DNA from 3 places in the Rummeliibacillus sp. TYF-LIM-RU47 genome. Region 3 is predicted to be linked to each of the others. Evidence: riboswitches for the same ligand, from Rfam matches in the RefSeq annotation. Region 3 holds a riboswitch; each other region holds the start of a gene.

Region 1 (10,705 bases), on a different contig from region 3:
CAAGTGCATTTCCTGCATCAGGGATTTCAAAATATGAAGGAATGCCAATTTCTTTACCGTTCGCTTGGTTGAAGCATTGATAAACCCAACGACCGATTTCTACAATACAGGATTCCTCCACCCCCTCTTTTTCATAGAACTCTTCTAATGTATCTGACCACTCTTCCTCCAACCATTCATCTACTAAAAATTCATCAAGTAAATCGATAGAACCCGCGAAACCTTCATCTACCTCTTCTTCAAAAACCTCATCAAACATATCTTCTCGAGTAGATAATCTGAAGTAGAGAGTAGGTTCACCTATACTACTTTCAATAAATATAGCGTTTACCTCTTCCGCAAAACTCATCTCTACTAAACTGCCTATTTTCTCCACCAATTCATTTGTCTTTTTAGACAAATTGGAACGAATCATCTCTAAATAGTTTTCTACAATGTATGGCATATAATCACCCCTTAAACAAATATACAATTAGTATAACATTCCATTTATGGATGTAAAATGTATGATGCTAGGAATCTTTATAAACAAGTTATAATACCTTATGATTTAGTGCATTAATATACCTCTTATAGCAGTATTAATAGTGTTTTTACGGTGATTTAAATTATCTTTTCTTTTACCTTTGTCTGTTTCAAGCAGACGAAACCACCACAAGTAAGTCTTCTTTAAAATAATTGCTCACTGTGTCTCAGATCGTTATTTTCTAATAAAAAAATAGCGACAAACACTAGATTAACAGTGTTTGTCGCTGTTTGAAATATTTCCAAGCTTACATTTTAAAAGATTTAGTAGATTTGCTTTGTAAAAATTACTTACCCTTTTCCACATGCTCTCGCTTCACAAAAAGCGATAAAATAAGCCCCATGATTGAAAGGCCAAGGATAAAGATGTACGCATGTTTTGTTCCTTCTGCCATTAATTCACCTGGTGTAGCGTTTGGAAATTTCTCCATATGCAATGTTTGGCCATTTACCAATAATGTAATTGCCAACGCTGTTCCGATACCACCAGCAATTTGTTGTAATGTACTCATTACTGCGGCACCATCACCATATAATTTGCGCGGTAATTGGTTTAATCCATTTGTTTGCGCAGGCATGATAATCATGGAAATACCGATGAAAAAGATAGAATGTGCCAAAATTACTTGCCAAATTGGTGTATCTGCAGAGATCGTAAAAACAAAAAGTAAGCTTGAAATAAACGCTAAAAGATACCCAAGTGGCAAAAATTTCTTTGCACCATACTTATCAAATAGCTTTCCTACAAAAGGAGAACAAAAAGCGTTCAGTGCACTACCAGGTAAAAGAATCATCCCAGCTACTGTCGCACTAAATAGTAAAGATCCTTTTAAATACATCGGTAATAAAATGGCTGATGATAATATGAGAAGCATACCGCTGAATAGTAACAGCGCTCCTAATGTAAACATCGGGAATTTAAACACTCTCAAATTAATCATTGGCTGCTTCATTTTCATTTGACGAATACTAAATAATATAATGGACACGGCACCTACAATAAATGGTGCATATACCGAAACGGAGTTAAATGATTTTTCCGCAATATTACTTAAACTATACATTAAACCGCCAAATCCAAGTGTGGATAACAGGATAGAAAGCAAATCAATAGCAGGTTTTGTAATCTTGGATACATTATCAATCTGTTTAAGCCCGATAATAATTAAAGCTACATAAAAGATAAGACTAATCCAGAAGATATAAGCCCAATCCAACGAATCAACAATAAGACCAGCTAAAACAGGGCCAACAGCAGGTGCTGTTGTAATGACAAGTCCCATTAATCCCATCACAGCTCCACGTTTGTAGATAGGGAAAATAAGTAAAATAACATTCATCATTAATGGTAAAATAATGCCTGTTCCAAGAGCTTGCACGATACGACCAATTAGTAAAACTGTAAAACTAGGTGCTACTGCAGCTAAAATGGTTCCTACAATAGAGAAGGTTAATGAACCAACAACTAATTGTTTTGTTGTAAACCATTGAATGAGTAGGGATGAAACAGGTACGAGAATACCAATTGTTAATAGATAGCCCGTCGTAAGCCACTGGGCAGTTGCTGGTGACACACTAAAATCTGACATAATATTAGTTAGTGCCATATTCAAGGCGGTCTCACTAAAGAGTCCGATAAATGCGGCAAACATAAGTACAGAAGCCATAGCTTTAGGGCTACGTACTGGCACAACTTGAGATGAAGACATAAAATACTCCTTTCTTTCATAAAAAAATAATTAGACCGGTCTATATAATTTTACGATAAATAAAGTCCCTTTTTACTGAGACAGTAGTAAAGGGATCATCTTATTCACGTGATGTAATGGCTCACTTGATTTTTTTGTAAAACATAGCGTAACGCCCCCTTCAATTAAGGCACTAATTGTTTCACTAATCAAACAAGCACGATCTTCACTATAGCCACTCATTCTTAATTTATCGTAAAAAAGTTTTTCCCAAATTATAAAGGTTTCTTCACAGGCCTGGCGTAAATTCTCATTGACAAATACAGTTTCCATCGCGAGTAATCCGAGTGGGACGTTTTTAAATTGTGTTTTTCGTTCTATGTCTTTAAATCTTTCCGCAATAGTTCCAATATGATATTGAAATGCTTCGACTGGGTCATCGTAAGTGGCAAGATTTTCTTTAATGGCTGTTGAAATCGTCTTTGCAGATAAGTTAATCGCTTCAATCGCTAATTGCTCCTTACCATTAGGGAAATGATAATATAACGAACCTTTTGGAGCTCCACTCTCTTTAAGTATTTCACTTAACCCCGTAGCATGATAACCTTTCAAATGAAAAAGCAAGGTAGCTGCTTCTAAGATTTTCTCACGGGATGTTTCTTTACTAGACATAGATCATACCTCCATCAAATTATAACGAACGGTCTATATAATAATAAAAGTGTCGTTTGGTGTTGTCAATCTAAATTTATTACTACGTAAAAAGCAATCTAAAGGTGAACTTCTCTCACTTAACGAGTATGTGCATTGCTATTTTTATGTCAAATAGCTAATATAGAAAACCAAAAGCAGAACAGATTAACAGAACTAAAAATAACAAGGAGGAAATGTATGAGAGAAATAACTTTATCAAACGGAAAAACCGTAAAAGTTGAATGTCTAAGCTGTGCAACTGTGGACTTATTGAGCCAGATGGTGGTGTCGTAATTGAAACCGAATATTTTCATGCCCATCAAGATGTTGCATATCCAATAAAAGGATTAATCATATTAGCGTCTAAACGCCATATTAAATGCTTTGATGAATTAACTGAAGCAGAAAAATTGGATTACATAAACTTACTGACAAAAATAAGAAAAGCTCAAAGGGAAGTGTTAGGTATAGAAAATGTTTATTACTTTTACAATGAAGACACAACTCACCATTTTCATACCTGGATGGTTCCGCGGTATGAATGGATGTATCAATTTGGGCGTTCAGTAGAATCTGTCAGACCTGTGCTACTTCATGCTCGCAACAACATGAATAGCGGAGAAAATATTAAGGAAGTAATGAATGCAATTAATGCTTTGGGTAAAGAATTGAATAAATAGTATGATACAAAAAATTATCTAAAGATTGTTATCCAGGTAAGTGATAACAATCTCTTTTGATTTCTATAGAAATCCCATTCTAACCTCACTTCCATTCCGACTCTCCTCCTCATAAAACTCCATCACTTCCACCGTAAACCGTTCCAGCTTTCTATCTAGCTTTTTATACATATAGCCAAAGGGGTTGCGGATGAATTGCTTCTTGGTCTGCTGAATGGTTTCTTTGAAGGCTGTAAAGCTGATGTCTTCGAGCTGTTGTTTGCGGACTTGGTAGATTTCCCATTCCAGCAACGGTTTTAGTTGCTTGTACACGACATCTACAAACTTCTTTGTTTCTGAGGTGTTGCCAGTTGTTGATGAAAGATAATGAAAAATTCTATTACGCAGAGATGTATTTAACATCGGGTATGTGTGTTTACCGTATTGATGTTTAGGATTAGAAGAAAAAGATGGTTCCTGTTCCAGTTGCACTGCTTCTACCTTACTCTCGCAAGGGGTTTCAGCTTCTTCTTGATGTGCCACGACCAATGTGTCATCACAAGGTAAAATAGAAAAGATGTTGGCGCCTTTGATGCCATTCATCTTTTTTGTTTGGATGCGTTGGATAATTTGAAACTCTTCTAAACGTTTGAGCGTGCGGAACACAGTTCTTACAGAAATGCCTAAAGCACTTGAAATTGTTTGTGCCTTTAAGTGGCAGGCACCTGGATAATCCAATGCATGCGAAGCCATTTTATAGAGAACGGCCTTATCGGATGGGGTCAAATTGTAGTAATGCTTGCGGATGTGTTGTTCTACTTGCTCGTCCATTTCTTGTACAGTTGTAAAAGATGTATAAGGTGCTAAATATTCAAAACGTGCCATGTTTTTTCCTTCTTTCTGCTTTTATAAAGTAAATAGAAGAAAGTAGGGAAAAGGGGACATAAAATAAAAAATATTTTTGTTTACAATATAAAGAAGAATGTACAACAATTTGTTGTACATTCCTCAATTTAATGTGTGAGATGCGAATTTATTTTACATAAGATGATAATCTGAATGGGATGAGATGGTATTTGAATGAATGGGTTGACATTGTTTATACATTTTTTTAAATGTTTTGTGCAAGAGCGTTATCACGACCACGTATTTTATTAGATACTGCTTTAATTCTTACAAAATCATTTACTACGTATTGAATGTGATTAGATAATGCTTCTCCAGTAGTAACTATTTTTGTTTTCGCTAGAGCATCTTGTTTGTCGTGCTGTTTACCGCTCTTTTGTTATTGTGTATCTCACACATTAGTATTCTATGAAGTAAACGGTTTTCGATCTGTACTCATGTCCGTGATTCTTAAAATAATTTGAAGGATTGGTTTACCAATGGTACAGAAAAAAACTCGCCGATTGTGGCGAGTTTTTTTATTCAAGCATGTTATTCAATTGTATGTTTCATGGCATTGTACATATTGGCTACATGCTCATCTGACTTATCTCGTGGCATGCGGAGTCGTTCAACGGAAGAGCCGTACCCGATTTCTTGTTTGCCTTCTCGTAAGCCCTTGAAAATGCCATCTGCGAATTCATCTAATGGCTCACCATTTGTATGCAGTCCGGCACCGCCTAGATCTGTGTTGACTGCTGGGGGGGCAACTTCAATCACTTCTATACCTGTTTCGGCAAGCTGGTGACGCAAGCTCATCGTAAAGGAGTGGAATGCTGCCTTCGTAGCTGAATAGATTGGCGCGATGACCATCGGGGTAAAAGCTAACCCAGATGTAATGTTGATAAAAGTAGCTTCTTCTTTTTTAGCGAAATAGGGTACAAAAAGCATGGTCATATGGAATGGCGCTTCAATGTTGGTGGTGATTTCTTGATTGAAATAAGCCCAATCGTTCTTTGCATCTGCTTTTAATATGTTAAAGCGTTGTTGCATTCCTGCGTTGTTCACTAACACATTCACTTCGGGATAGTTTTCTGTTACCCATTCGAATAGGGAAATGCGCTCAGATTCCATGCTTACATCGCTTTGATGAATGATCAGCTCTGGGTACTTTTCTTTTGCCTGCTGAAGAACATTTTCTCTCCGTCCTGTAACGATGACTTTGTTTCCTGCTTTTAAAAATCGTTCTGCAAAAGCTAAGCCAATTCCAGAACTTCCGCCTGTGATAAGGATTGTATTTCCTGAAAGTTTCAATGTAATTCCTCTTTTCTAATAGCATGTGATTCTGATAAAAATACAGGATCCTGTACTGACGATTTTTCAGTAGCCCATGGTAGTATATCCTAATACTACCCACTTACTATAGGGATTAACATCGTTCAAAGGCTAAGAAATTTAATAAACCTCCTTTTCTTATTAACTTAGTAAGAATTAATGGCATATTCTATTGACAATGGTTCATATTATGGGTAATATTCATTTTAAGTTGAAATTTCAAAAATCAAATAATTCGATCTATCCAGAGAGGTGGAGGGACATGGCCCTTTGAAACCTCAGCAACAGGTTCTACTAATGTAGTAGAATACTGTGCTAATTCCATCAGGCATATAGCTTGGAAGATAGGAGAAGACAAACTTGTTTTGTTAAAAGTCTCTTTCCCTATCTCGGGAGGAGACTTTTTTATTTGTATAATTAGCTTTGGGAAAAGGAGTGGAGAAATGAAGTACGGATTTTGGTTGCCTATTTTTGGTGGTTGGTTGAGAAATGTAGAGGAAGAAAATATGCCGCCCACGTATGAGTATGCGAAAACAGTAATTCAATCAGCAGAAAAATGGGGATATGATACAACATTAATCGCAGAACTATATTTAAATGATATTAAAGGCACTGACCAAGATTCGTTAGAGGCATGGTCTACGGCGGCAGCTTTGGCAGCAGTAACAGAAAAAATTGAAATCATGGCAGCCGTTCGCCCCGTATTTCATAATCCTGCTGTAACTGCAAAAATGGCGGCAACTATTGATCATATTAGCAAGGGACGTTTCACATTAAATGTAGTTTCGGGCTGGTGGGCAGAAGAGGCGAAGCAATATGGCGGCGTTTTTACCGAACATGACGAGCGCTATGATAGAACGGCCGAGTTTATTGAAATATTGAAAGGCTTATGGACGGAAGATACATTTTCTTATCAGGGGAAGTTTTATCAAATAGAGCAAGCAAAGCTTTCGCCTAAACCAGTGCAATGTCCTCATCCAATTTTATATGCTGGCGGGGAAAGTGAAAAAGGTAAACAAATCATTTCATCGCTATGTGATGCCTATGTCATTCATGGTCATACAGTGGAGGAAGCGAAGGCTAAGATTTCTGATATGAAAACGCGTAGAGAAGAAGCTGGTCGTGAGCCCTTTAAAACTCTTGGAATGGCAGCCTATGTGATTTGCCGTGATACGGAAGAAGAAGCGCAAGAAGAATTAAAGCGAATTACAACGGTGAACAATCTAAGTGGATATGCAGGCTTTAAAGACTTTACATCTAAGTCAGAGCTTGAACATCAAATTCAGTTACAGGATTATTCAGTATCTAATCGCGGAATCCGACCAAATTTAGTTGGCACACCTGAGCACATTGCGAATCAAATCATAGCCTTTGAGGGAGCAGGAGTTAACTTGCTACTATTACAATGTTCTCCACAGCTAGAGGAACTGGAGCGCTTTTCGAAACAGGTTATGCCGAAAGTGGAAGAATTAAGGTCCACAATCCTAGAAAACAAAAGCAGGGGGCAGGAATATCATGTCTAAAATATACGTAATTCATGAGAATAGTGAATGGACAGAGCATCTATTTAAAAGATTAGAAGAGTTAGAACTTCCTTATGAAGATTGGAATCTTGTAAAAGGGACAGTTGATCTTACATCTACTCCACCTGAAGGGATTTTTTACAATCGCATGAGTGCTTCATCTCATACACGAGGCAACCGATTTGCTCCAGAGTTAACAAGTGCTGTTCTCTCTTGGTTGGAGCACCATGGCAGAGTAGTGATCAATGGAAGCCGTGCCCTTCAGCTAGAGGTAAGTAAGGTCTTACAGTACTTAGAACTAGAGAAGTACGGCATCAAAACACCGAAAACAATTGCTGCAGTAGGAAGAGAAGAAATTCTGAAAGCAGCGAAGGAATTTGGCACAAAGAAATTTATAACAAAGCATAACCGAGCTGGAAAAGGGCTTGGGGTACAGCTTTTTACGTCTGTAGATGCCCTGCAAAACTATATTGATGGGGATAGCTTTGAGGAACCAGTCGATGGAATTACATTGCTGCAGGAATATATCGAGTCTCCTGAGTCTTTTATTACACGTAGTGAATTTATTGGTGGAAAGTATTTTTATGCTGTTCGGGTGGACACTTCTGAAGGCTTTGAATTATGTCCTGCCGATGCATGTGCAATTGATGATCTTTTCTGCCCTGTTGGAGAAGAAAGCGCCAAACCTGCAAAATTCCAGATTAGAGAAGGCTTTGAACATCCTATTTTTGAGAAATATGAACTTCTGCTAGCAGCCAATGATATAAAAATCGCAGGTATAGAGTTTATCCAAGATAAAGAAGGCCATATTTACACATATGATATTAACACGAATACCAATTATAACAGTGAAGCGGAAGCCAACAAAGGTATTTATGGAATGCTTGAAATAGCTAAGTATTTAGGTGGAGAGCTTAAAAAATTGGAAGTGACTGTATAGGCTAGCGAGTTAATATTTGATCCGTATGATCAAATCAATTGGACAATAAAAACGGCTGAGGCCGTTTTTTTTGCCTTTTCAAAGAAAATAATCGTATTACAAGTTTTAAACGGCACTAATTTAGTCGCTTTGCGAGGACTAACGCTTTTTCTAGGGGTTTATCTGAAGTCAACGTTTTTAGAAGAAGTTAAATATAAAATTGCAAGTTTCTTAAACTGATTTTGATTATATGATGTTTTAGTATATTTTCAATGGATTTATAAACTATTGTTTGAATATCTTGCGCATGTTATGAAAATAACCGGGTTTTTTCCATAGCTGACATTGTATAATGAACGTATTATTATTCCAACTCACAGTATGACAGGGAGGAGTTGCTATGCGAAAGATAACCGAGCTACTCAAAAAACCGTGGTTTTTAGGGAGTATAGTTGTTCTGTTCGTGGGTGCAATATGCTGGAACATCCCTATTGAGAAAAGAAAGTATGGGATTTCCCAAAGCGGTTTAGTAACAGACTACACGGGCCTTCTTCCTGAACGTGTTGAAAAGGTCGTAATTGCAAAAAACCGAAATGATTTGCAAAGGATTGTAAAAAAAGCAAATAAGAACGGCCAGAAGATCTCAATTGCTGGGTTGCAGCATTCGCAAGGGGGTCATACATATTATAAAGATGGTGTTGTTCTCGACATGCGGACTTTGAACAGGATACTAGAAATTAACAAGCAGGAAAAAAAGATTCGAGTAGAAGCAGGAGCTACTTGGGAAAATGTCCAAGAGGCAATACTCCCATATGGTTTAGCCTTGAAAGTGACACAGTCTCAGTCCATTTTTACAATTGGAGGTTCCCTTTCAGTAAATGCGCATGGGCGGGATATCCGCTTCGGTCCTTTAGCAGAAACAGTCAAAGAAATGACGTTATTAACCCCAAAAGGTGAAATAAAGAAAATTACTCGGGATGATCCAGGTGAATGGATGAAGTACGTATTTGGCGGATATGGATTATTCGGTGTAATTTTAGATGTGACATTAGAATTGACGGAAGATGATCTATATACCATCCATACACAAAAGTTGAAGACTAGCGAGTATGAATCCTATTTCAATCGATTAATGAATCAAAGTAATACAGCAATGCATTATGCCCGAGTGAGTGTGGCGCCAAGCTCCTTTTTAGACGAAATGTATGTCATCGATTATAACTACACTGGTAAACAGGCGCAGAAAACTTTACTCAAAAAAGAACAAGGTGTCCGTCTATCCAAACTCGCCCTTGATTTGGGACGAAGAGGCGGTACTTTAGAGGATTTATTTTGGAAATCACAAAAAATATATATCAGTTCACTTGATGGAAAAGAGATTACGCGGAATAACGCCATGCGCTCGGAATCTACATTCATGGAATATACGAAGCCTGGTCGGGTGGAAGTGCTTCAAGAATTCTTTGTACCAGTTCAAGCCTACGAAGACTATATAAATGAGTTAAAGCAGGTTATTCCAATGAACGACAAAAAAGAGGATTTCAAAGTTCATAACATTACGGTTCGATATGCGGCGAATGACAACTTAACGTCGTTGAATTACGCCAAAGAAGATATGTTTGGTCTTGTAGTACTAATACAGCATGGATTAAAGGAAAAAGAAATAGAAAACGCCACATCGCTCATCCAGAAGTGGACAAACTTAACGCTCAAATATGGAGGGACCTATTACCTGCCTTATTACCGGTATCAAACAAAGAAACAATTTAGGAAGTCTTATCCTAAGTGGCAAAAGTTTGCTGACGAAAAGCAGAAGAGGGATCCAAATCACGTCTTCCAGAATTTGTTTTATGAACACTACGTAAAGTGAAGGAGTAGAACATGAATCATAAAAATGCAGGCGTAATCCCGCTTGTGGCAACAGTAGGACAGGCCATTATTTTTCCTTATTATATTGTTTGGCTGAAGGAAGTATCGTTGACATTCACTTTATTTGCCTGGTTCTTTGCTGCATTTTCGTTTGCGGCTGCTTGGGGGTACCAAATCTTTCAGTCGAAAAAGAATAAGGACCAGTCTTATATCATTTTGGTGTATGCAGGAATGGGCGTTGTGTACCTTCTAGTGGGCAGTATCAATCAGTGGTCTGAAAGCCTTCCTTACGCGGTAGTGCTGTTGCAAGTTTTTCTTGGTGTATTACAAGGTTACTTTCGTGCATGGCATTCTGAACAAGAAACATATCATTTACATGCTGTTCACCATTATTTAATCGTCGGGTTCATGATGATCGGTTTTACCTTTATTAAAATAATTTCTCCCGTTGTATATATTACAATTTTTGGTTTTTTGTTGTGTTTGTGCAGCTTGTGGGAGCTTATTTGTAAAAGAAAATTTCGCTTATCTAAAAAGGTTTAATCGGGTCAATCGTCTTTGCTTTAAAAGTAAATGAAATGGTTACGAATGGGGAATTGAGCTCAGATC
Region 2 (10,705 bases), 640 kb from region 3:
ACAAAGGAGCAAATATTCTTTTGTTACTTTAATTCCGTCGTGCCGATCGCGAATTGTCTTTACAAGTGAAAAAGCAGAAAAAGTAATCCACCCCAACAAAATAGTATAGAATCCTCGCTCAACAAGTTGCCAATCTGTATTCCAAATCGCAACTAAGACAAAACCAAAGCCGGTTAAAAAAGCAGCCCATGTGAGAAAAAAGAATTCATTTGTTTTCAACCATCTCTCCTCCTTGAACTTCTTATTAACTTATTCAAAGAGAGAAAAGGTTATGAACCGAAATTATATTCATCTCTGTGTGCACGGTTTTTATTTTGTCTTCATTTTATTTTTAAAGAATGGTTTGTTCACACCCTATTAAGAATAATGGAGAATAAAAACCAAAAACCCTATCACAAATGTGACAGGGTTCTCATAAGAATCAGCTTATCGCTTCAAGGAGGAAAAACCTCCATAGCATGAAATTCAATTTATTTAAACTTAGCTTTCAATTCTTCAGCTTTATCTGTATTTTCCCAAGGTACATTTAAATCAACACGACCGAAGTGTCCATAAGCCGCTGTTTGTTTATAGATTGGACGGCGAAGATCAAGCATTTTGATAATGCCTGCAGGACGCAAATCAAATGTCTCACGCACGGCTTCTACTAATTCGCTTTCTGTGACCTTTCCTGTACCAAATGTATCTACAGAGATAGAAACTGGCTGAGCTACACCGATCGCATAAGCTAATTGAACTTCTGCGCGCTCTGCTAAGCCTGCAGCTACAATATTTTTAGCTACATAACGTGCTGCATATGCTCCAGATCGGTCCACTTTTGTTGCATCTTTCCCTGAGAATGCACCGCCGCCATGACGCGCATACCCACCGTATGTGTCGACGATGATTTTGCGACCTGTAAGACCTGCATCCCCTTTTGGTCCACCAATTACAAAGCGGCCTGTTGGGTTAATGAAGTATTTTGTGTTTTCATCCAGTAATTCAGCTGGCACTACATTATTGATTACTGTTGATTTAAGATCTTGTTGAATTTGTTCTAAGGTTACATCTTCATCATGTTGAGTTGAGATAACAATTGTATCCACACGCACTGGATGGTTGTTTTCATCATACTCAATTGTTACTTGTGTTTTTCCATCCGGACGCAAGTATGCAAGTTGACCTGTCTTGCGAACCTCTGTTAAACGACGTGCCAATTTGTGCGCTAAGCTGATTGGAAGCGGCATTAACTCAGGTGTTTCATTGCAAGCATAGCCGAACATCAACCCTTGGTCCCCTGCACCAATTGCTTCGATATCTGCATCTGACATTTTTCCTTCACGAGCTTCCAGTGCTTGGTCTACACCTTGTGCAATATCAGGTGATTGTTCGCCAATTGCTACAAGTACTGCTAGGTTTTCTGCATCGAAACCGTATTTACCGCGTGTGTAACCAATTTCAGCTACTGTATCTCTTACAATTCCTTTGATGTCAACGTATGTTGAGGTCGTCACTTCTCCTGCAACAAGGACAAGGCCTGTTGTGACAGTTGTTTCACATGCAACTCGCGCATTCGGGTCTTTTGCAATAATGGCATCTAAAATGGCATCCGAAATTTGGTCACAAATTTTATCTGGATGTCCTTCTGTTACGCTTTCTGAAGTAAATAATCTTCTGTTAGTCATTTGGTTGGTTTCCTCCTAAATCAACGAGATCCTCTCGAAAGTGATACGGTACTCATTACCCATGTCCGTTTAAATGGATTAAACGCCAAGCTTTAGCTGCTTTTTAAACACGAGGATATAGAAAGTGCCCTTACATACATGCTATATATTAATATGAAACAAAATCAATTTGCCTCAATTTTTACACAAAAAAACCTTTCGCTCATTCGCACAATGAGGAAAGGATATGTTTCGTAAGCACCTTTCACTCTTATCGTTCAAGGAATATTCCTTGCATCAGATTAGCACCAGCACATTTAACACTTGATAAAATGCAGGTTGCCGGGTTTCTTAGGGCCTGACCCTCCACCAGCTCGGGATAAGAGTATCCGTTCTATAGCATATAGTAAGCGAATTGAACAAGAAAGTCAAATTTTCGATGAAAAATAAAGAAAAAAGTTGATTTTTGATGAATTTTGTTGTGTGATGTAGTTAAGCGTTTTCGTAAAGTAAATTAATGAATTAATTTATATAGAAAACTTTTAAAAAATAACGAGTTATTAGTATAGACTAATACGCTTAATGTGTTATACTAATTCTCGAAATGATTAATACTCACCCACTTAGCAAGGGTAATAATATAAAAAGGATGGTACGTACACAGATGAATTCAGTAGAAATTGCGAATGAACTGAATGATTTATTACAAGGGCGCAATATTTTAGAACAGCTTTCAGTTCCACAATTAGTGGAAAAAGCAACTTCACGTGGAGAAGCAATCTTAACGGTAGATGGTGCTGTTCGCGCAGTAACTGGCAAATATACAGGACGTTCTCCTAAAGATAAATTTATGGTAGAAGAAGAATCCTCTAAAGACAAAATTGATTGGGGCAAAATCAATCAACCTATTTCTTCAGAAGTTTTCGATTCATTATATACGAAAGTAGTAGACTATTTAAAAGAAAAAGAAGAAATTTTTGTTTTCAAAGGATTTGCGGGTGCTGACCCTTCATCCCGTCTTGGCATTCGTGTTGTGAACGAATTCGCATGGCATAATTTATTTGCACATCAATTATTCATCCGCCCTACAGCTGAAGAATTAGAAGAACATGAAGCAGATTTCACTATTGTTTCTGCTCCTACCTTTAAAGCTGATCCAGCAGTAGACGGAACATCTTCTGAAACATTCATTCTCGTATCTCTAGAAAAACGCATTATTTTAATCGGCGGCACAGAATATGCTGGCGAAATGAAAAAATCAATCTTCGGCATTATGAATTACCTATTACCACAACAAGGTATTCTGTCTATGCACTGCTCTGCAAATGTTGGTGAATCAGGCGATGTAGCATTATTCTTCGGCCTATCCGGTACAGGTAAAACGACTTTATCTGCTGACAGCAATCGCAAATTAATTGGTGATGATGAGCACGGCTGGTCAGACAATGGAGTATTCAATATTGAAGGAGGCTGCTATGCGAAAACAGTCAACCTTTCTGCTGAAAAAGAACCTGAAATCTATAATGCTATCAAATTTGGCACAGTGCTTGAGAATGTAACGATTGATCCAGAAACACGTATACCTGACTATGATGATACTACATTAACTCAAAATACACGTGCTGCATACCCAATCCAAAATATCGAAAATATTGCAAGTCCATCTGTAGGTGGTCACCCTAAAACAATTATTTTCTTAACAGCTGATGCGTTTGGCGTATTGCCTCCAATCAGTAAATTAACAAAAGAGCAAGCGATGTATCATTTCTTATCTGGCTTCACTTCCAAAATTCCTGGAACAGAACGCGGTGTCGTAGAACCAGAACCAGTATTCTCTACATGCTTTGGTGCTCCATTCTTCCCACTGCATGCTTCTGTATACGCAGAAATGTTGGGTGAGAAAATCGATGCTCATGAAGCTAATGTATTCTTAGTTAATACAGGCTGGACTGGCGGCAGCTATGGTGAAGGCAGCCGTATGAAACTATCTTATACTCGTACAATGGTTCGTGCTGCAATCGACGGCAAGCTAGACAATGTATTCACAGAGCAAGATCCATTCTTTGGTCTATCTATGCCTACACAAATCGAAGGAGTGCCAACAGAAGTTTTAAATCCGCGTAATGCATGGGCGGATAAAGATGCTTATGATCAAAAAGCTAAAGAACTTGCTGGCATGTTCCATGAAAACTTTAAAAAATTCGGCGTCATTTCAAAAGATATTTCTGAAAAAGGCGCGCCAATCGTTTAATTGCTACAACTTATCGCTTACAACCTATAAGTAAATCCAAATCGCAAAAAATCCCCGGCAGGCCCAAGGCTAGCCGGGGATTTTTGGTTTTTTAATCTGTATCATCTGGAAAAAATTCTGCTTCTGTATCGTATTTCTTAAACATTTCGAGAATAGGTTCGGCATCTTCTCTCGTTACTTGATTAAAGAAAATTTCTTCTGCGTAATTTCTTATTTCAATGCCTTCTATTCCATGATCATCATGGAACAGAATAGAAAACCATTTTAACTGTTCTTTTGAATCGGCTGAGTGGTGAATAAAATAATCTCTTATTTTATCATTTAAGGTGACACGCTGAATTTTTACTAAGCCTTCATCCTGTGAACTAAAACTGAATTGTTCCAGTTCTTGAATTGCCTCGCTTTCTTCCTTCCAATTTTGCACCTGCAGCTCATTGTAGGGTCCAGAATAAACCTCCCATAATTCCTGCCAGAAAGGATAGCGTTTTTTAAACGGCAAGGTATCACTTTTATGCCTTACATCATTTGTCGCTTTAAGATAACCCATCTTTTCACCTACTTATTTTATTGTAGTTTCATCCATTGGCATGCCCCTCGGAGGACATTGCGATTAGCTACACCCGGGAAGTAATGAGTGAATTCGGGATAATACCAGGTTTCAACTCTTTTATCCAATTCCTTTAAGCGCTCTTCAAGTAGTTCAGCATGCTTAAAACTCACATTGTCATCTTTCATCCCATGAATAATTAAGACCGAAGCATTAATTTCTTTTATTCGGTCTAAAGGCGTGCGCTCTTCATATGCAGCTGGATTGGTCATAGGAGAACCTCCGAATACGCGTTTCATCATCCGACGCATATCAACCCGTTCTTCGTATGTGTACTCAATGTTAGAGACGCCTCCCCATGTAACAATGGACGTGATGTCATTTCGAATAATACCAGTCCAAAGAGCCATAAGCCCACCTCTAGAAAATGCGAACAAATGAATTCTCTCACTGTCACAAAAACGCTTCAGCACTTCGACAGCATTTACTGCATCAAAGCGGTCTTCGCCAGCAAACATATCCTTTCCTTCACCACCGCGTACACCTCTATAATACGGCGCGAATACGACAAAGCCATTTGCCGCAAGCTGTGTAATACGAGCAGGACGTACCATCCCCACATTTTGAATGCCGCCTCGCAAATATAGGATTCCTTCACTCTTTGGATTTTGTAGAGGCGTAGCAAGAAGCCCTTTCACTTTTAAACCTTCCGACCAATATGTAATCTCGGCAAGTTTGACATTTGGATTGGGCGATGGATAATCCCTCATGTAATGGATATCACCATTGATATTCACGTTCACTCACCTTCTCTAACATTTTTTTCATCCCTGCATCTTTCATATAAAAACTTAGATTGGTGCAGTGATCTAATTCTTCCTCATCCAACAGGCATGTGCCAGCTGTTTCTTTATACTGGTGATTTTGTTCGATTGCTTGGACAGAGGCTATAAATACCGCCTTCGTAAAAGGCCTTTCTGCGTGAACTATATAAGTGGCAAACCAAACTATATCCGAGAGCACGGCCCCTGTTTCTTCATATACTTCCCTTCTTGCCGCATCTTCTAACATTTCCCCCTTCTCTACCTTACCGCCCGGAAATTCAAGACCGCGAAGAGGGTGCTCGGTCAACAACCATTTCCCTTTATATTTCGCTAACACCAACACATGTTGAGGTTTGATGGAAAAAGAATTCTTTTTAAAAGAGAGTTCACAACCAAAGCCATTTAAATCTGTATATGTAAACATACCTTCGCTCACTCCTTGTTTTTATAAGTGTAACGAAGGTAAATCAATCCATCAACTGTAATAAGGCATTCCTTCAATAAATTTCTTAGTCTCTTCATCGCCGTATTCATGAATGATGGCATAAACTTTAGCCAACCGTTTATCTACTTCATTGTTTTGTGCATCAAGATGATAAGGAACAGCTGGAAGGTGTGCACGCCACATACCACTTGCTTCCCATCCTTGCATTTGTCTAAAAAGTAAATCAAGTACCTTTAACATTTCAGCATTGGTATTAATTTGGAATTCCCAAGGTGCTAGGTCTGGGGAAAAATTATAATATTTATGCATTACCGACACATAGGCATCTACTTGTTCTGACATCATGTAATCCTCCTTTATTTGGCCACATTTTTTATAGCATGGTTGTGTTTAATTTTTTTATACGAGGATTAGGCATTTAAAACGTTTCTTGCCTTTCAACTTGCATATTATATAAGGAAACGGAAAATTCAGAAAGTGGTGAGGCTATGCATCTATTCACTGGGGTCTTCTTAGCTGGTCTTCTTATTGGTCTATTTCTTGATGCGCTCACACTTATATTCTCTCCTCGTTCTAAACATGCAGTGCGAATGACAGTATTATTTATCATATCGATTTTTCTTTTTATTATAAGTTTATTTTTGAGCAGCACGCTCGGAACCATGATTGGCTTTTTAAGTCTTGGTATTTATACGACAGCCCTTCTATTAGCTTTATTCGGTATATGCAGGATATGGAGAATGAGAACCTATTATGGGATAGTCATATTCGTCGTCTGCTGGTTTATTCTTTCTTTATTCAGATAAAAAGTGATACCAAATAAAAAAAATTTAAAACCCCACAACCGGCAATTGTGGGGCATTTATATGAAATCTCCAACAATTGGGGGAGATGTGTTTTGAGAGTACACTTATTGTTCAACAAGAAAATTTACAGTATCAATATCTGAACTCGTCGGCAATTCAAAGTCTTGCTGGTACATCTCAGCTCCCTTTCCAGTAATAAATACCCAATCATTTGCATCTGCTTCATCTATAGCTTTTTGTATTGCAAGGGTACGGTCAGGAATAATCAAGCATCCATCATTCACTTGCTCTAATGCTTCTTTCATCTCTTCCTGGCTCAGATCATTTAAATCATCGAAGGTAAGAATTTGTACATCGCTATTACTTTTGGAGTTTTGGATCATGTCCTTACGTTTTGTTGTATCTCGATTTCCTCGAAAACCAAAGACATGGAATATACGGTTTGCCCCTTCTTCTTTTGCTGTTTCTAAACAATAATTAAAGGCATCTGCTGTATGTGCATAATCAACGACGATAGTGGTACCTTTTGGGTGGGTGATTTTTTCAAAGCGTCCTGGAACTCCTGAAAAACTCTCCAGTGCTTGAATAATTTCTTGGGGAGGAATACCGATCTTGCTTGCCGTTAAAAACGCTAGTGCAGCATTTAGTATATTATGTTTGCCATCAATTTGAAGTTGAAGTGTGTGAATAGAATTCTTTTGTAATGCGAAGGTTCCTTTTCGGGTTTGTATGGATGTAAGGTGAAGGTCATGATGGGGTTTATCCCCCATTGAATAGAATGTGGAATTATTATTTAATAAACGGTTTGCTAATATCTCGCCATATCGATCTCCCCGATTAATGATTGCTCTGCCAGTAGGTTTCATTTGGTCAAATAAACGTGCTTTTACAGAAAAATAATCATCAATGGTTTTATGGAAATCTAAATGATCATGGTCTAAGTTTGTAAATAAACAGTAATCGAATTCAACACCGGTAACACGATGCTGGGCAATTCCATGTGAAGAAACTTCCATCAAGATATATTCATCCCGGCTTGCATTTAATTGTTTATTCAGCTGTAGCGGGCATGGTGTGGTATTGGCAGAATTGCATACTTTGCCGTTGATTTCATTTTGTACAGTACCAAATAAAGCACATTTATTTCCTGTGCTCTCTAAGATATGCTTTAACATATAAGAGGTGGTTGTTTTACCATTTGTTCCGGTAATCCCAATCATTGTTTTCCTTTTTGATGGGTGATTATAAAAAGTACAAGCTAATTGAGCCAACGCTGAGCGTCCATTTTCTATTTGAAAATAAGGTACCGTAACATGGTCCAATTTTTTCTCACCCACAACAGCTATTGCACCGGCTGCAATTGCATTGTCAATATATTGATGCCCATCCGTTTGGTATCCTTGTATAGCCACAAAGAGTTCATTTGGTAGAGTTTCTTTGGAATTCGTGGAAATCCCTTTAATCTCTATCTCCCCATGCTGTTCATCTATTTCGCAAGCCAGGCATGAGATTAGTTCCTTTAATTTCATTTTCTCACCTCTTAAAGCATTGCAACGAATTATGCTTATCATGGCCGTTAATCCGGCTTCTATACAAAATAAAAGCGCAAATCCAAAAGGATTTGCGCTTTTACCTGTTATTTTCTTCTCATTGCTTTCATAATTAGGCTGACAATAAAGATTAAAATGATTGCACCTAATAGAGCCGGAATAATATAGAAATCACTTACTTTTGGTCCCCATTCGCCTAATAAGTTACCACCAATCCATGCACCAATAATACCAGCAATAATGTTACCGATAATACCGCCTGGAATATCTTTACCTAAGATTAGACCTGCTAACCAACCTAGGATACCTCCGATAATTAAAAACCAAATAAAACTTAACATGATATCAACTTCCTTTCTTTCTTTCTGTTTGTTTGGCTCTGCTTATATATTCCCCTATAGAATGAAATTAAACTCCTTTTTTAAAAATAGTTATATACCAAGCGCTTGCTTTTACTATTTTCTTAAAGGAAGATTACTATTTTTTTTAGAACAGTTGCAGTAAAATAAAGTAGATTAATCAATAGATTATAAAGGAAGTTGACATATATTGAAAAAAATTCTCATACTGCCTATTCGCTTTTATCAAAAAGTGCTATCACCATTAAAGCCACCTAGCTGCCGTTTTTACCCTACTTGTTCTAACTACGGAATTGAAGCTATTGAAAAACATGGTGCATTTAAAGGTAGCTACTTGGCGATTCGACGGATATTACGTTGCCAACCATTTTGTGAAGGCGGCTATGATCCAGTGCCAGAAGAATGGCCTCCGAGAAAGAATTAATTTTCGGGGCTTTTTTTATTGTATTTTCTACAGATATCTTGTATAGTAGTTATTGTTTAAAAAACAAACCGTAATGATTACTATTTATGAGGTGCTATAATGAAAAAGTTTTATATAATTTTTTTAGTAACGGTCATAGCTTTATTTACAGCTGCTTGTGGAACGACTAAAAATGAACAAGACACTGCCAATAAAAAGACGCTTAATATTTACACAACTGTTTATCCACTTCAATATTTCGCAAAACGAATTGGTGGAAGCCATGTTAATGTTTCATCTATTTATCCACCTGGCTCAAATGAACATACATTCGAACCAACGCAGCGGGATATGATGAATTTAGCAGATGCAGATTATTTCTTTTACGTTGGTTTAGGACTTGAAGGATTCGTTGAAAAGTCAAAAAAATCTCTTCAAAATGAACAAGTCCAAATGGTTGAGACTGCCGCACAAGTATCAAAAGACAAACTTGCTGTCAGTACCGGCAAGGAAGAAGACGAACATGAAGGAAATCATGAAGACGGTCACGAGCATGGCCAGTATGACCCACATGTTTGGCTTTCGCCAGTTATCAGCCAAGATTTAGCAAAATCTATTAAGAATGCTTTAGTAAAAGCGCAACCTAAGAACAAAGCTGAATTTGAAACGAATTATGAATCACTTGTTAAAGATTTAAACAAGTTGAATAACGATTACAAAACAATGGCAAAGAATGCAAAGCATAAAACATTCTTTGTTTCACATGCTGCTTTTGGCTATATTGCAGGCACATATGGATTGAATCAAGTAGCCATTGCTGGTCTTAACTCCCAGGATGAACCATCACAAAAAACACTGGCTCATATTGTAGACCAAGCAAAAGAGGATAATGTACGCTACATTCTATTCGAGCAAAATGTTTCTTCAAACCTTGCTAAAGTCATTCAGAACGATATCGGAGCACAACCTCTAACACTTCACAATCTAAGTGTACTGACAAAAGAGGACATTCAACATAAAGAAGATTACTTTACATTAATGCAACATAACATAGACACATTTAAAAAAGCATTGAATTAATAAAAGATGGCCTCATCCAAAATTGGATGGGCCATCTTTATTTTATCCTAAGAATGCATTTAACATCCATACATGCTTTTCTAAGCTTTGATAAATGGAGTTAAGTAAATCCTCTGTCATATCATCATTTTCATTAGATGCTTCTGTCATACCAGCTTTCAAACTTTCCATAACCAGATTAAAATCTTTAATCAGTGTATCCACCATTTGTTCAGCTGTTTCGCTACCTTGAGCTTCTTGGACATTCGAAATCTCTAGATGCTCTTTCATAGTTGCTACTGGTTTGCCACCTAGAGATAAAATACGTTCAGCAATATTATCCAGATGTTCTGCTGCTTCGTTGTATAGCTCTTCAAACTTGGCATGCAATGTGAAGAATGTTGGTCCTTTTACATACCAATGATAATTGTGAAGCTTTGTATATAGCACTGACCATTGAGATACCAATTGATTTAATTGTTGTTGTAAATTAGACATAACGTACACTCTCCTAATATTAATTTCTTCTCGCGTTTAGTATTCCTTCTCTTTGAACAAATTAAACATATGAATTGTTCGTCTTAACTAATTTAAATTTGATATACTAAAGTAAGTGATAACTTTTTTATTACGAATTCAACAACATAGAGGTGTAATGTAATATATGTTTCGATCTCATTTAATCCAATGGGTAAAAGGAGCATTTGCCATAAACAAGACACCATTTCCACTGTCTCGGGCGCTATGTGCCGGCATTTGCTCTGCAACTCCAACTTTAATAGGCATTTTATTTAACCATTTTTCATACGGACTAATGG
Region 3 (10,705 bases):
TATATATTTCTTATTGTAGTGTTTATATTTTTTATATGGACTGACGAGGTATATAAATATTGGTTATGTTTAACTATTCAATTGTACAAAATAAAAAAGGATGCGATATCCCCACCCTAAGCTCATTATTGGTTAATTTTGTATTTTATTTGATTGAAGTGATGCAGATCATGTTCTGCAAGACCTTTAAAATAATCATATAAATTTAGCTTTGTTTGTCCAATAGTTATCTCTTCATTCCAACGTGTATCTGGAATTCCCTCTATTTTTTGAAGAAGTTCACTTCTTACTGAAATAAAGTCGTTTATAATTACCTTTTTTTCTTGTTCTCTAGCTTTACCAGCAGATGTAGCATTTAATGTTTTTACATCCGGCCCTATTGGAAGTTCCTGAACTGAAAATAGGTAAGGTAAACGATTATTTAGGACAAATTCATCCCAAGGAATTAAATGTCCAATGATTTCTGCTACAGTCCATTTCCCTTCTTCTATTTTCATCCTCCATTTCTCTTCTCTTAAATTATTCAATGATCGCACAAATTCTATAGCATATTGATGATGTTTAATTATCTCATTTTGTCCATTTATCATATAATCATCTCTTTCCTTATATAATTTACTATGTAAGGTTCCAAACAAATAGAGTGGTTTTCCAAATGAATTAGCTATAGTTTATCATCCTTAATAATAATTTTCTGTATCTAGATAAAATAAAGCCCCTCAGCTAATTACTGAGGGGTTTTTAGTTCTATTCTGCTTCGTCTGCTTTTTTCTGGTTAAATTCTTTTTTGATTGCATCTAACAAGTAAGGTTCAGTTATCAAGCGTAATGCTGTAAGAGCAAGTGCTTTAGCACCTTTAATTAACGCTTCATCACCCTTTTTAGATTTTGCAGCCTCTCTAAATTCAATCGTGTGAGGTACAAGATCATCTGGACCAATTTTAATATATGGATGTATAGTAGGGACTACCTGGCTGATATTACCTGCATCTGTAGAGCCGATTCCATCGCGTCCACCAGCTACCTTTTCCCCTAATTCTTCTATTACATCTTTAAACACTGCATTGAATGTATCATTAAGCAACAGATTATCTACTTCATTTTGGAAGCCAATAATATTAAGTCTAGCCCCAGTTGCGAGGGCTGCTCCTTCAGCGATAGCTTTTACACGTTTGGTTACTTCATTCAATCCTTTTCTTGTTGCTGCTCGAATGAAAAATCTAGCTTTTGCATATTCAGGAACAATATTCGGCGCATCTCCTCCATGTGTAATAATGCCGTGTATTCGAACATCGCTTGTCACATGTTGCCGTAAGGCATTAATGCCATTAAACAATTGAATAACAGCATCCAGTGCATTGATACCTTTTTCAGGGGTTGCTGCTGCATGCGCCGCTGCGCCGATAAACTCGAAATCAAGCGGATCTACTGCAAGCGAAGGCGATGTTAGATTGGTTACACCTTGGGGATGAATCATCATTGCCGCATCGATTCCTTCTACTAATCCGTGTTTCACAAAGCTACCTTTCGCGCTTCCATTTGGTCCTCCCTCTTCAGCAGGTGTACCAAAGACAACCGCTTCTCCACCAACTTCATCCAGCACTTTGCTTAAACTGATAGCAGCAGCAACACTCATGGTTCCAATAATATTATGCCCACATGCATGACCGATTCCAGGAAGAGCATCATATTCAGCTAAAAAAGCAATTGATGGACCTGGTTTAGTAGATTTATAGCGAGCAACAAATGCTGTTTTGTGACCAGCCACATCTCTCTCTACTGCAAAACCTTCTTCTTGGAGAAGGTTTGTTAATTCTTCAGAAGCAAAAAATTCCTCATTTCCGATCTCTGGATTATTATGAATCTTGTGGCTTGTTTCAATATACCTTCCTTGATTAACATCAACATTGGTAGTTATTGCCTCACTTAAATGTATAAGTACTTGTGTCATATTAGATTCTCCTCATATTTTATTAAACTTCTAGCAACAATCTTTCTACCAACCTATTTTCTTCAATGGTACAAATGTTGGGATCAGTGTGCCGCCATATTCTTTATTGATAAATTTCGCTGTATCTTCCTCTTGGTATAACTCTGCAATTCGTTTTAATGTTTTGTTGTTTTTATCTTTGTCATTCACTGCGATAATGTTCAGATAATCAATTGCTGTCTCGCTCTCATGGAAAATTGAATCTTTGATTGGATTAAGGCTTGCATCTCGAGCAATACCATTATTAATAACGCCTGCATCCACATCTTCTAATGCTCTCGGTATTTGAGCAGGAGCAGTAGGAATAAGCTCAATTTTTTTAGGGTTTTCAATAACACTATCTTTAATAGAACCTAAGCCATCATAACCATCTACTAATTTTATAAGGCCAGCCTGCTGTAGTAATAAAAGGGCTCTCCCTTGATTTGAAACATCATTTGGCAAAGCAATCTTTGCACCTTTTTTGATATCTTTAATGTCCTTCAATTTGTTTGAGTAAACAGCCATTGGTGCTAAACATGTTGTAGCAATTGGAACAAGTTTAAGATTATGTTCTTTAATAAATTGGTCAAAATAAGCAACAGTTTGGAATGAATTGGCATCCAACTCACCATCTGCTAACGCTGTATTTGGAAGTACGTAATCATTAAAAGATACAAGCTTAATTTTGATTCCTTCTTTAGCTGCTTTTTTCGCTACATAATCCCAAATTTGCGTATCTGTCCCCGTAATGCCGATTTTATATGTTTTTGATTTTCCATCTGCCTCCTTCCCGCTGGATTCGCTTGAACAGGCTGCCGTAAAAATAACTAGTGACAGCACAAGAATGGATAGTAAACATTTTTTCATTTTAATTTCCTCCTTAGATTAACCTCTTCTTATTTTTTTCGATAAAATGTTGCCAAATGACTGTAGCCCCTGAACCAAAACAATTAGTATGGCTACGGTAATTAGCATGGTGGTCGTATCAAAACGTTGATAGCCGAACGTTATGGCTAAGTCGCCAATACCACCGCCGCCTACGGTTCCTGCCATAGCCGATGCGCCAATCAGACCAATTGTCGCGATGGTAAAATTCACAATAAGTGAACTAAGAGCCTCAGGCAGTAAAAACCTGAAAATTGTCTGAAATGGAGTAGCCCCCATAGCATCTGCCGCCTCTAAAACACCTTTATCAACCTCTAGTAGCGAGCTTTCAACTAATCGAGCAATGTAAGGGCCTGCGTAGAAGACTAGTGGAACAATAGCTGCAGATGTTCCAATAGATGTTCCGACAATGAGCCGGGTAACTGGGATGATGGCTACGAGCAAAATAATAAAGGGCACAGATCGGAAAACATTGATCACTGCATTTAAAACCGTGAATACTGGAAGGTTCTCAATGATCTGTCCTTTACGAGTGACAAATAACAGGATGCCTAGCGGAAGGCCGATAATGATTGAAAAGATAAATGAAAAACCAACCATTTGAATAGTTTGAATGAGCGCTTCAATGATTTGTTCAGAATTAACTAGCATGTGCTACCACTTCCTTGTAAAGAATTTGTTGAGCTTGCATATATGATAATGCTCGTTTCACTTCCGTATCGGCTCCTTGGATTTCAACAATCAGTTTGCCAAAAGGAATACCTTGCAGTTCAGTAATATTGCCGAATAGCACATTGATTTCCACATCGAGAATTTTAGATAACTGTGATAAAAAAGGACTGCCTGTAGACTCGCCGACAAACGTAATATGGAAAATATGATTTAGTGCTTGCTTGCGTTCCATCATATTGAGAATTGATGGTGGAATTTGATCATGCATTACGGTACTAACAAAGTTTTGAGCAGTGTTAGTTTTCGGCGCGGAAAAGATATCAAATACTGTTCCTTCCTCGATCACTTTCCCCGCTTCCATCACAGCCACTCTGTCGCATATTTCTCGAATTACAGCCATTTCATGCGTGATCATTAAAATCGTAATCCCATACTCTTTGTTAATCTTCTTCAAGAGTTCCAATATGGAACCCGTTGTCTGTGGATCTAGAGCAGAGGTCGCTTCATCACAAAGTAGAATTGAAGGCTGTGTTGCTAAAGCCCGCGCTATGCCTACGCGTTGTTTCTGGCCGCCGGATAGTTGATCAGGATAGACTTGAGCTTTGTCACCTAAACCAACGAATTCAAGTAATTCTGAAACCCTTTGTTTGATTTGATCCTTAGGAACTTTACTTAAAATAAGCGGCATGGCTACATTTGCATATACTGTTTTGGAATTGAGCAAATTAAAGTGTTGAAATACCATACCAATGCTTTTCTTTACTTCGCGAATTCGCTTTTTGCTAATGGTTGTTAAGTCATGGCCGTCTACTATGACTTTTCCGGAAGTAGGTTTTTCTAGTGAATTTACACAACGAATTAAGGAGCTTTTTCCTGCACCACTGAAGCCGACTACGCCAAATATTTCACCTTTATTAACTTTTAAATTAATCGAATTTAATGCTCGTATCTCCTTTCCTCCGCTGTTATACACTTTAGAAACATTTTGGAATTCTATCATCCGTTCAATCTCCTTCCGATTTTTTCAACAAAAAAGTCCTTCTCCATGGAAGAAGAAGGACAGTAAGACATATGACTTCATATGTACGGAAACGTCTTCTTATCTTCCAAGCTTAATCGCTTGCTGGAATTGGCACGGTGCAAAAATGTCCGCTGCCGAGGTTTCAAAGGGCCAGTCCCTCCACCTCTCTTGATAAGAGCAATATTTAATTAAGTATATGTGGTACATCTGCTAAACTGTGTTTTTAATTCCCCCTTTCAAATTAATTTTGCCATAAAAAAATCCTTCTCCATGGAAGAAGAAGGACACAAAGACATATGGCTTCATATGTACAAATACGTGTTCTTATCTTCCAAGCTTAATCGCTTGCTGGAATTGGCACGGTGCATATGTCCGTTGCCGAAGCTTCACAGGGCCAGTCCCTCCGCTTCTCTGGATAAGAAAAATGATTATTTGATTGATTTTTACTATACATGGTCATTTTTGAATTGTCAATATAAAATAATATTTTAAAAGATTTTTATTTTTCTTATTGCTGTTTCTTTTATTATTTATATAGACTAACGAGGTTTATATATTTATTATTTTTATCTATTTTCAATGATTATTTATCTAATAAGCACTATATATTTTAGAAAATTTTGTTAAAATGTTATTACCCACATTTTACAAAGGAGTAATTCTATGAAAAAAATACTGACTTTTTTTTTGCTTGTAAGCTTTGTATTTCTTCTTAATTTTCTTATTTTAGGTCTTACTCGTACATTGCTACCTTATTGGACTTCTTTCTTTATCATTTGTTTAGTCATTTTCTTAGTTAATTTCTTCCGATCAATGAATAAAAATTTAACAGTAACATTTATTTTTATGGGTGTTGCATTGGGTTGTTTAGGTTTATGTTTATTTTCTTTTTTGATTACTAGTGGATATGAAATTTACAAATAAAAGTGGAAAAATACTCTTTCCAATTTAAAAGCCGATGAAATTTTACAGCTAAGTAGAATTTCATCGGCTTTTATAGATGGTTTAGAGTAAATAAAGTAGAAGAAAGAGACTTTAGTAGTTTCGTTTAATAATTATTTTCCAAGCTTATAATCATACTGATAAACTACTTTCCCTGTCTCTTTGTTGATTTTATATTGATAACGCCCCGTCCAAGCATAGACAAACTTTGTGTCAGCGAATACTTCTAATGAAGTAGTGGCATTTTCAAGTGGAGCATCTAAAAGTTGCTCCCAGATCAAGTCTCGTTTTGTAAGATCAAGCAAGGCTAAGGTCTGACGATTATCGTTTCGCTTTTTCTGATAAACAATGAGCTGCTTTTCAACAGGTTTACTTTCAACTAGCCTTACGCCCATTAGCTCGGGGTAAAGTTTTTTTATTTTATCGCTTCGCTTTTCAACGCCAGCTACACGTTCATCCCATCCTACAGGTAAAGTACGTATTTTATCAGCATAACCCGGATCTTCTTTTATCTCATTCGTAGCTAAATTTAATTTAAAATAACGACCATCTAAGCCGTAAAGATAGACTTTATTTGGACCTTTAATGGAATAGTCAGTATACATGTAGCTTAAATTATCTGCTAATACAGGGAATTTATGCAGAAAGTCTTTTTCATCTGCTTGCTTTTTCCCTGTCTTGGGATCTATAAAATAAAGGGTTTTCTTTTTATTATTTAACAACAACAAGCCTTCACTAGTCTCTCCTATTAAGTATTCTTGCCAAGTAGAGATCCTACTCCAAAGCTTTTTGCCAGTATGAAGATCAATAGCACTCATTAAGAAGCCTTTGAAGTTGGTGGTTATTCCATTTTCTGTTCCATTGGGAGTAGTTTTACTTATTTTAACGACGGATATTGGCTTTCCTTTTAAATCGAATAGTACAACAGGTGATTCTAATTCGATTCTTTTAGGTGCGAAAAGTCCATTAAAACCCCATAACAGGCATGAAAAAACGAAAAACACCGTTATTAAAAACGAGCTGAATTTGAAGAACATTTTACCTAAGGTTTGTTCTTTTTTCTTCAATTGATAAATTTGGCGAGGTATAAAAATAAATAATAATAGGATAACTAAGGCAGCAATCACTGTTAACAGAATGTAATCAGACCGCCAACCTGTTGGCATCCAATTGGCTAGATAATTTGGCTGCAGGAACTTGAGTAAGGCCGAACCGAGTAGAAAATTAAAGAACAGTACAATAATTAATTTTTTAAAAATCTTAATTATTGAAGAAGGCTCAGTTTCTTCGTTTCTCTTCTTCGCTACTATATAAATCATCTTGATAGGCAAATATAATAAACGGAGGTAGAGTATGATTAGAGCCGTATTATGTATTATATTAGTATTAAAGTTTAGTAGTATTAGCCACTTTTCAAAAAAATTTGTTATTATATCCATTTTCCAATCCTTTTAATTAATATTTTACTTAATTATATCATTCTCTTCCTATTTCTCACAGTTTTCACATGTACATGACCCAAGATTTGCCTCACCAGCCTCTACCAACTCTCATCTGTTGTTGCAGAGCACCTATAGCTAGAAAAATAGCTGGCATATTTCCTGAAGCCAGCTATTTTCAACATACTTTCGTCACAAAAGCTGGATCTCTATTAAAATAGTCCCTCCCAAAAATTTTTTAACCAAAATACCCCTTCTTTACAATATCTTATCTTTCTATCAATATCTGCTTAATAATAATTGATTAAAGTATAGTTAGACCAAATAAAGGAGGAAATGTTATTCATGAAATCATTCTTATCAAAAAAGCTAATCTCGATTGCAGCCGTATCTACTCTAGCACTTAGCAGCTTTACTACTGCTGGGTCAGAGGCAGAGGCAAAAAGTTCTTCTAAGAAAACAGCGCCTAAAAATGTCATTTTCCTAATAGGTGATGGTATGGGGAACTCATATACTTCCGCGTACCGGTATTTGAAAAATTCTTCAAACTCAAAGTTTAAAAACCAAACATCATTTGACAGGTACTTAGTTGGTCAACAAATGACTTACCCAGAAGATCCGTTACAAAATGTAACTGACTCTGCTTCTGCAGCAACGGCTATGTCAGCTGGGGTAAAAACGTACAATAATGCAATAGCAGTCGATAATAATAAGAAAGATGTGAAAACAGTCCTCGAATCAGCAAAAGAAATGGGCAAGGCAACTGGTTTAGTTGCTACTTCTGAAATTACACATGCTACTCCCGCTGCTTTCGGATCACATGATGAAAGCCGTAAGAATATGAACGGTATTGCTGATGATTACTTTGATGAATTAGTAAAAGGAAAACATAAAATTGATGTATTACTCGGCGGAGGCAAATCTAATTTCGTACGAGAAGATCGTGATTTGACAAAAGAATTTAAAAAAGATGGCTATAACTATGTTACCTCGAAAGCTGAATTACAAAAGAATAAGAATAAACAATTACTCGGATTATTTGCTGATGGCGGTATGGACAAGATGATTGATAGAAATGCCGAAACCCCTTCTCTCGCAGATATGACCAATTCAGCAATAAAACAGCTCAGCAAAGATAAAGACGGCTTCTTCTTAATGATTGAAGGAAGCCAAATTGATTGGGCAGGCCATGACAACGACATCGTTGGCGCTATGAGTGAAATGAAGGATTTTGAAAAAGCATTTCAAGCTGCTATCAATTACGCTAAAAAAGACAAAAACACATTAGTTGTGGCAACTGCCGATCACTCTACTGGCGGATTTTCGTTAGCAGCAAATGATGACTATAATTGGTTCCCTGAAGCCATTAAAGCTGCAAAGAAAACCCCTGATTTTATGGCAGCACAAATTGCTGGTGGGGCCGATGTTGAAGGTACATTAAAGAAATATAGCGGTTTGTCTTTAACGGAAGATGAAATCAATTCTGTAAAAGAAGCCAACACAGGTAAAGTAACAGATATCGATAATGCCATCGAAAAAATTTACGATAAGCGTTCAAACACAGGCTGGACTACTGGCGGGCATACTGGAGAAGATGTAAATGTTTATGCATTTGGTCCAGAATCAACAAAATTTGCAGGCCAAATCGATAATACAGATCAAGCGAAAATTATCTTTAATCTAATTGAGAAAAATAAAAAGAATAAAACAAAGATTAAAGATAAATAATACTCAGCTTTTAACATCTTTTCATCCCAAAATAGGTATATTTTCTATTAAATCTGTGAGAAAGCAGGCGTCTAAATGGCGCCTCTTTTCATAAGTTGGAGGGTTTTCTTTGAAGAAATTGTTATCTATGACCTTGATATGTCTCTGCTTTGCCACATTAACTGCGGGCTGCTCATTCCAATCAAACTCTTCAACTGATATTCATGTTGAAGCTGCAAGTAATAAGGATTACCTAAAAACTTATCAACCTAATCCTCAGGTAACAGACGATCGTACACTTTTAAAAACCGGGGACGATATAACGGACAAACGTGGATATGCAAAATTAGAGAGTCTTAATCTAGCTCAAAAAAACTATAAACTTGGAGACATCACATTAACCATTCGTGATGTTAAAAAAATTCATCTTGAACCAACGTATAGTATGATGGATTATTTTCATGTTTTAACACAAGATGAAACATTTAGCGTAGTAAAAGCATTCGTAGAAATTACGAATAATAGCAATAAAAGTTTACTTTTCTCCCCTGTTGGATCACTGACTGCTAATACCGGACAAAAGTGGACGTTTAAACATGATATATACCTGGACGATATAACAGGAGAAATCAAGCCGCATGAAACGAAAAAAGGTAATATTGGTTATGTTTTAGAAAATGGTAGTAACCCTAGGGAATTCACCCTTCAAACGAGTGATATTTTTGATAATAAAGAGCAAAAAGTAACAGCTGGCACTAAAATTATACTTACTTTGCCAAAGTAAGAGTTTATGCCAGAAAGACAAAAAGAGGAAAAATAAGGTGATTCTCTTTTAGCCATTTACATATTTGATATACGAACCAGCTAGCAATTCTATATTGTTTGCTGGCTTTTTTACAATAATATGTAATGAAACGAAGGAGATTTCGATATTGTTTTCTTAGTTCTCTCCGGCATCTAAACTAGAAAAGAGAGTTTTGCGTTTTTTGAAATTGTTTTTCTAGAAAAGATATCTTGAAGCACACTTATATCTGTTGGTAATTTATTTTCTTTCGGAATTATTTTACAATAATTATCTTGACAACACTTAAGCGAAGACATAATATAAATGAAGCAAAATTAAAACTAATTGATTATTCGTTAAATTGTTATTTTGCGAACAATTGATTTTTTAACATCTTAATCACTGTGTTTTTCCCCTTTCATATCTAGCTTTAGGATTTACAATAAAAAAACCAGAGATTTTACTCTCTGGGCTCATGGAATATTCAACATTCATTCATATTAAATATCTTATTTATATTTTTAATTACTTAGTCTCTCATAAATACCATCAAAAGTGCTAAAAATGGTAAAATTTTAATGAACACATTAGCAATTTTATTTTCCCTTTCATTTTCATCATTTTCTAATAGATAACAACATATAATCGCAAGCACTAATGCAGCGTGTTGTATGATCATAAAAATATTAATTCCATTCTTTATAATTAAATAGATTACAAAAAGTATATATATTATAAAAAATACAAAACTGAATTTATAATAATTCTTCTTCTTCTTCTCTATACCTAAAATCATAAGCAATACCGTAATTGCTATTAGTACAACTGAACCGATTATTTCAACAGTAGGCATTTCAAATTTACTCCCCATTAAAAATTAAAAAACTGTAGAGAAACTCAAGTTTCTCTACAGTCTAATTCATTAAAACATAAAGAATTTATATAACGTTTTGTTAAAAAGTTATTTGTCTAGTAACCTTATGTTTGGCGAGCCTGTACCGAAGGATGCATAGTAAATCACCTTTATTATTTTGTTATATTGTCTATATCATATTCATAATTTTTCTAAGAAATCTTCTTATTGAAAGAAATAATTTTCCAACTCAAAAAAAACATAGCCTGAAAGAACTCCAACAAAAACGATTCTACCTATTTTAGAATAGTTCTGTTTTTCCTCTAAATCACTTAATCTATACGTTAGAACTCCAAGACATCCTAAAGCTACAATTAATTCGGAGATAAAATGAGGAGAATGAAGTTTCATTCCTTTCATATTTAACACGA

Evidence for each region. A riboswitch is a leader RNA that binds a small molecule or an ion and turns the genes downstream of it on or off. The one in region 3 is predicted to bind S-adenosylmethionine.
Region 1: linked by a shared signal. The riboswitch ahead of F0527_RS13310 (LLM class flavin-dependent oxidoreductase) and the one ahead of F0527_RS07910 (methionine ABC transporter ATP-binding protein) in region 3 are both predicted to bind S-adenosylmethionine.
Region 2: linked by a shared signal. The riboswitch ahead of metK (methionine adenosyltransferase) and the one ahead of F0527_RS07910 (methionine ABC transporter ATP-binding protein) in region 3 are both predicted to bind S-adenosylmethionine.

The regions. Positions count from the first base shown of each region.
Region 1 is NZ_VVIR01000003.1:143,094-153,798, reverse strand. It holds gene F0527_RS13340 (hypothetical protein) at 1-445, opposite strand, end outside; gene F0527_RS13335 (MDR family MFS transporter) at 813-2,234, opposite strand; gene F0527_RS13330 (TetR/AcrR family transcriptional regulator) at 2,307-2,885, opposite strand; partial or broken gene F0527_RS13325 (HIT family protein) at 3,105-3,586, shown strand; gene F0527_RS13320 (helix-turn-helix domain-containing protein) at 3,650-4,450, opposite strand; gene F0527_RS13315 (SDR family oxidoreductase) at 5,003-5,764, opposite strand; SAM riboswitch class I at 6,023-6,136, shown strand; gene F0527_RS13310 (LLM class flavin-dependent oxidoreductase) at 6,229-7,308, shown strand; gene F0527_RS13305 (ATP-grasp domain-containing protein) at 7,301-8,248, shown strand; gene F0527_RS13300 (FAD-binding oxidoreductase) at 8,628-10,097, shown strand; gene F0527_RS13295 (hypothetical protein) at 10,109-10,639, shown strand; partial or broken gene F0527_RS17270 (hypothetical protein) at 10,693-10,705, shown strand, end outside.
Region 2 is NZ_VVIR01000001.1:2,209,536-2,220,240, forward strand. It holds gene F0527_RS11085 (YiaA/YiaB family protein) at 1-219, opposite strand, end outside; gene metK (methionine adenosyltransferase) at 471-1,664, opposite strand; SAM riboswitch class I at 1,912-2,029, opposite strand; gene pckA (phosphoenolpyruvate carboxykinase (ATP)) at 2,308-3,894, shown strand; gene F0527_RS11100 (hypothetical protein) at 3,986-4,441, opposite strand; gene F0527_RS11105 (alpha/beta hydrolase family protein) at 4,459-5,238, opposite strand; gene ytkD (RNA deprotection pyrophosphohydrolase) at 5,222-5,689, opposite strand; gene F0527_RS11115 (transposase) at 5,741-6,055, opposite strand; gene F0527_RS11120 (UDP-N-acetylmuramoyl-L-alanyl-D-glutamate--2,6-diaminopimelate ligase) at 6,621-8,045, opposite strand; gene F0527_RS11125 (GlsB/YeaQ/YmgE family stress response membrane protein) at 8,153-8,407, opposite strand; gene yidD (membrane protein insertion efficiency factor YidD) at 8,616-8,849, shown strand; gene F0527_RS11135 (metal ABC transporter solute-binding protein, Zn/Mn family) at 8,949-9,908, shown strand; gene F0527_RS11140 (Dps family protein) at 9,951-10,385, opposite strand; gene F0527_RS11145 (FUSC family protein) at 10,552-10,705, shown strand, end outside.
Region 3 is NZ_VVIR01000001.1:1,565,599-1,576,303, reverse strand. It holds gene F0527_RS07930 (DinB family protein) at 126-590, opposite strand; gene F0527_RS07925 (M20 family metallopeptidase) at 748-1,950, opposite strand; gene F0527_RS07920 (MetQ/NlpA family ABC transporter substrate-binding protein) at 1,996-2,838, opposite strand; gene F0527_RS07915 (methionine ABC transporter permease) at 2,857-3,507, opposite strand; gene F0527_RS07910 (methionine ABC transporter ATP-binding protein) at 3,497-4,528, opposite strand; SAM riboswitch class I at 4,625-4,727, opposite strand; SAM riboswitch class I at 4,871-4,971, opposite strand; gene F0527_RS07905 (PA2928 family protein) at 5,605-6,930, opposite strand; gene F0527_RS07900 (alkaline phosphatase) at 7,276-8,658, shown strand; gene F0527_RS07895 (DUF4352 domain-containing protein) at 8,768-9,421, shown strand; gene F0527_RS07890 (hypothetical protein) at 9,951-10,274, opposite strand; gene F0527_RS07885 (hypothetical protein) at 10,500-10,705, opposite strand, start outside.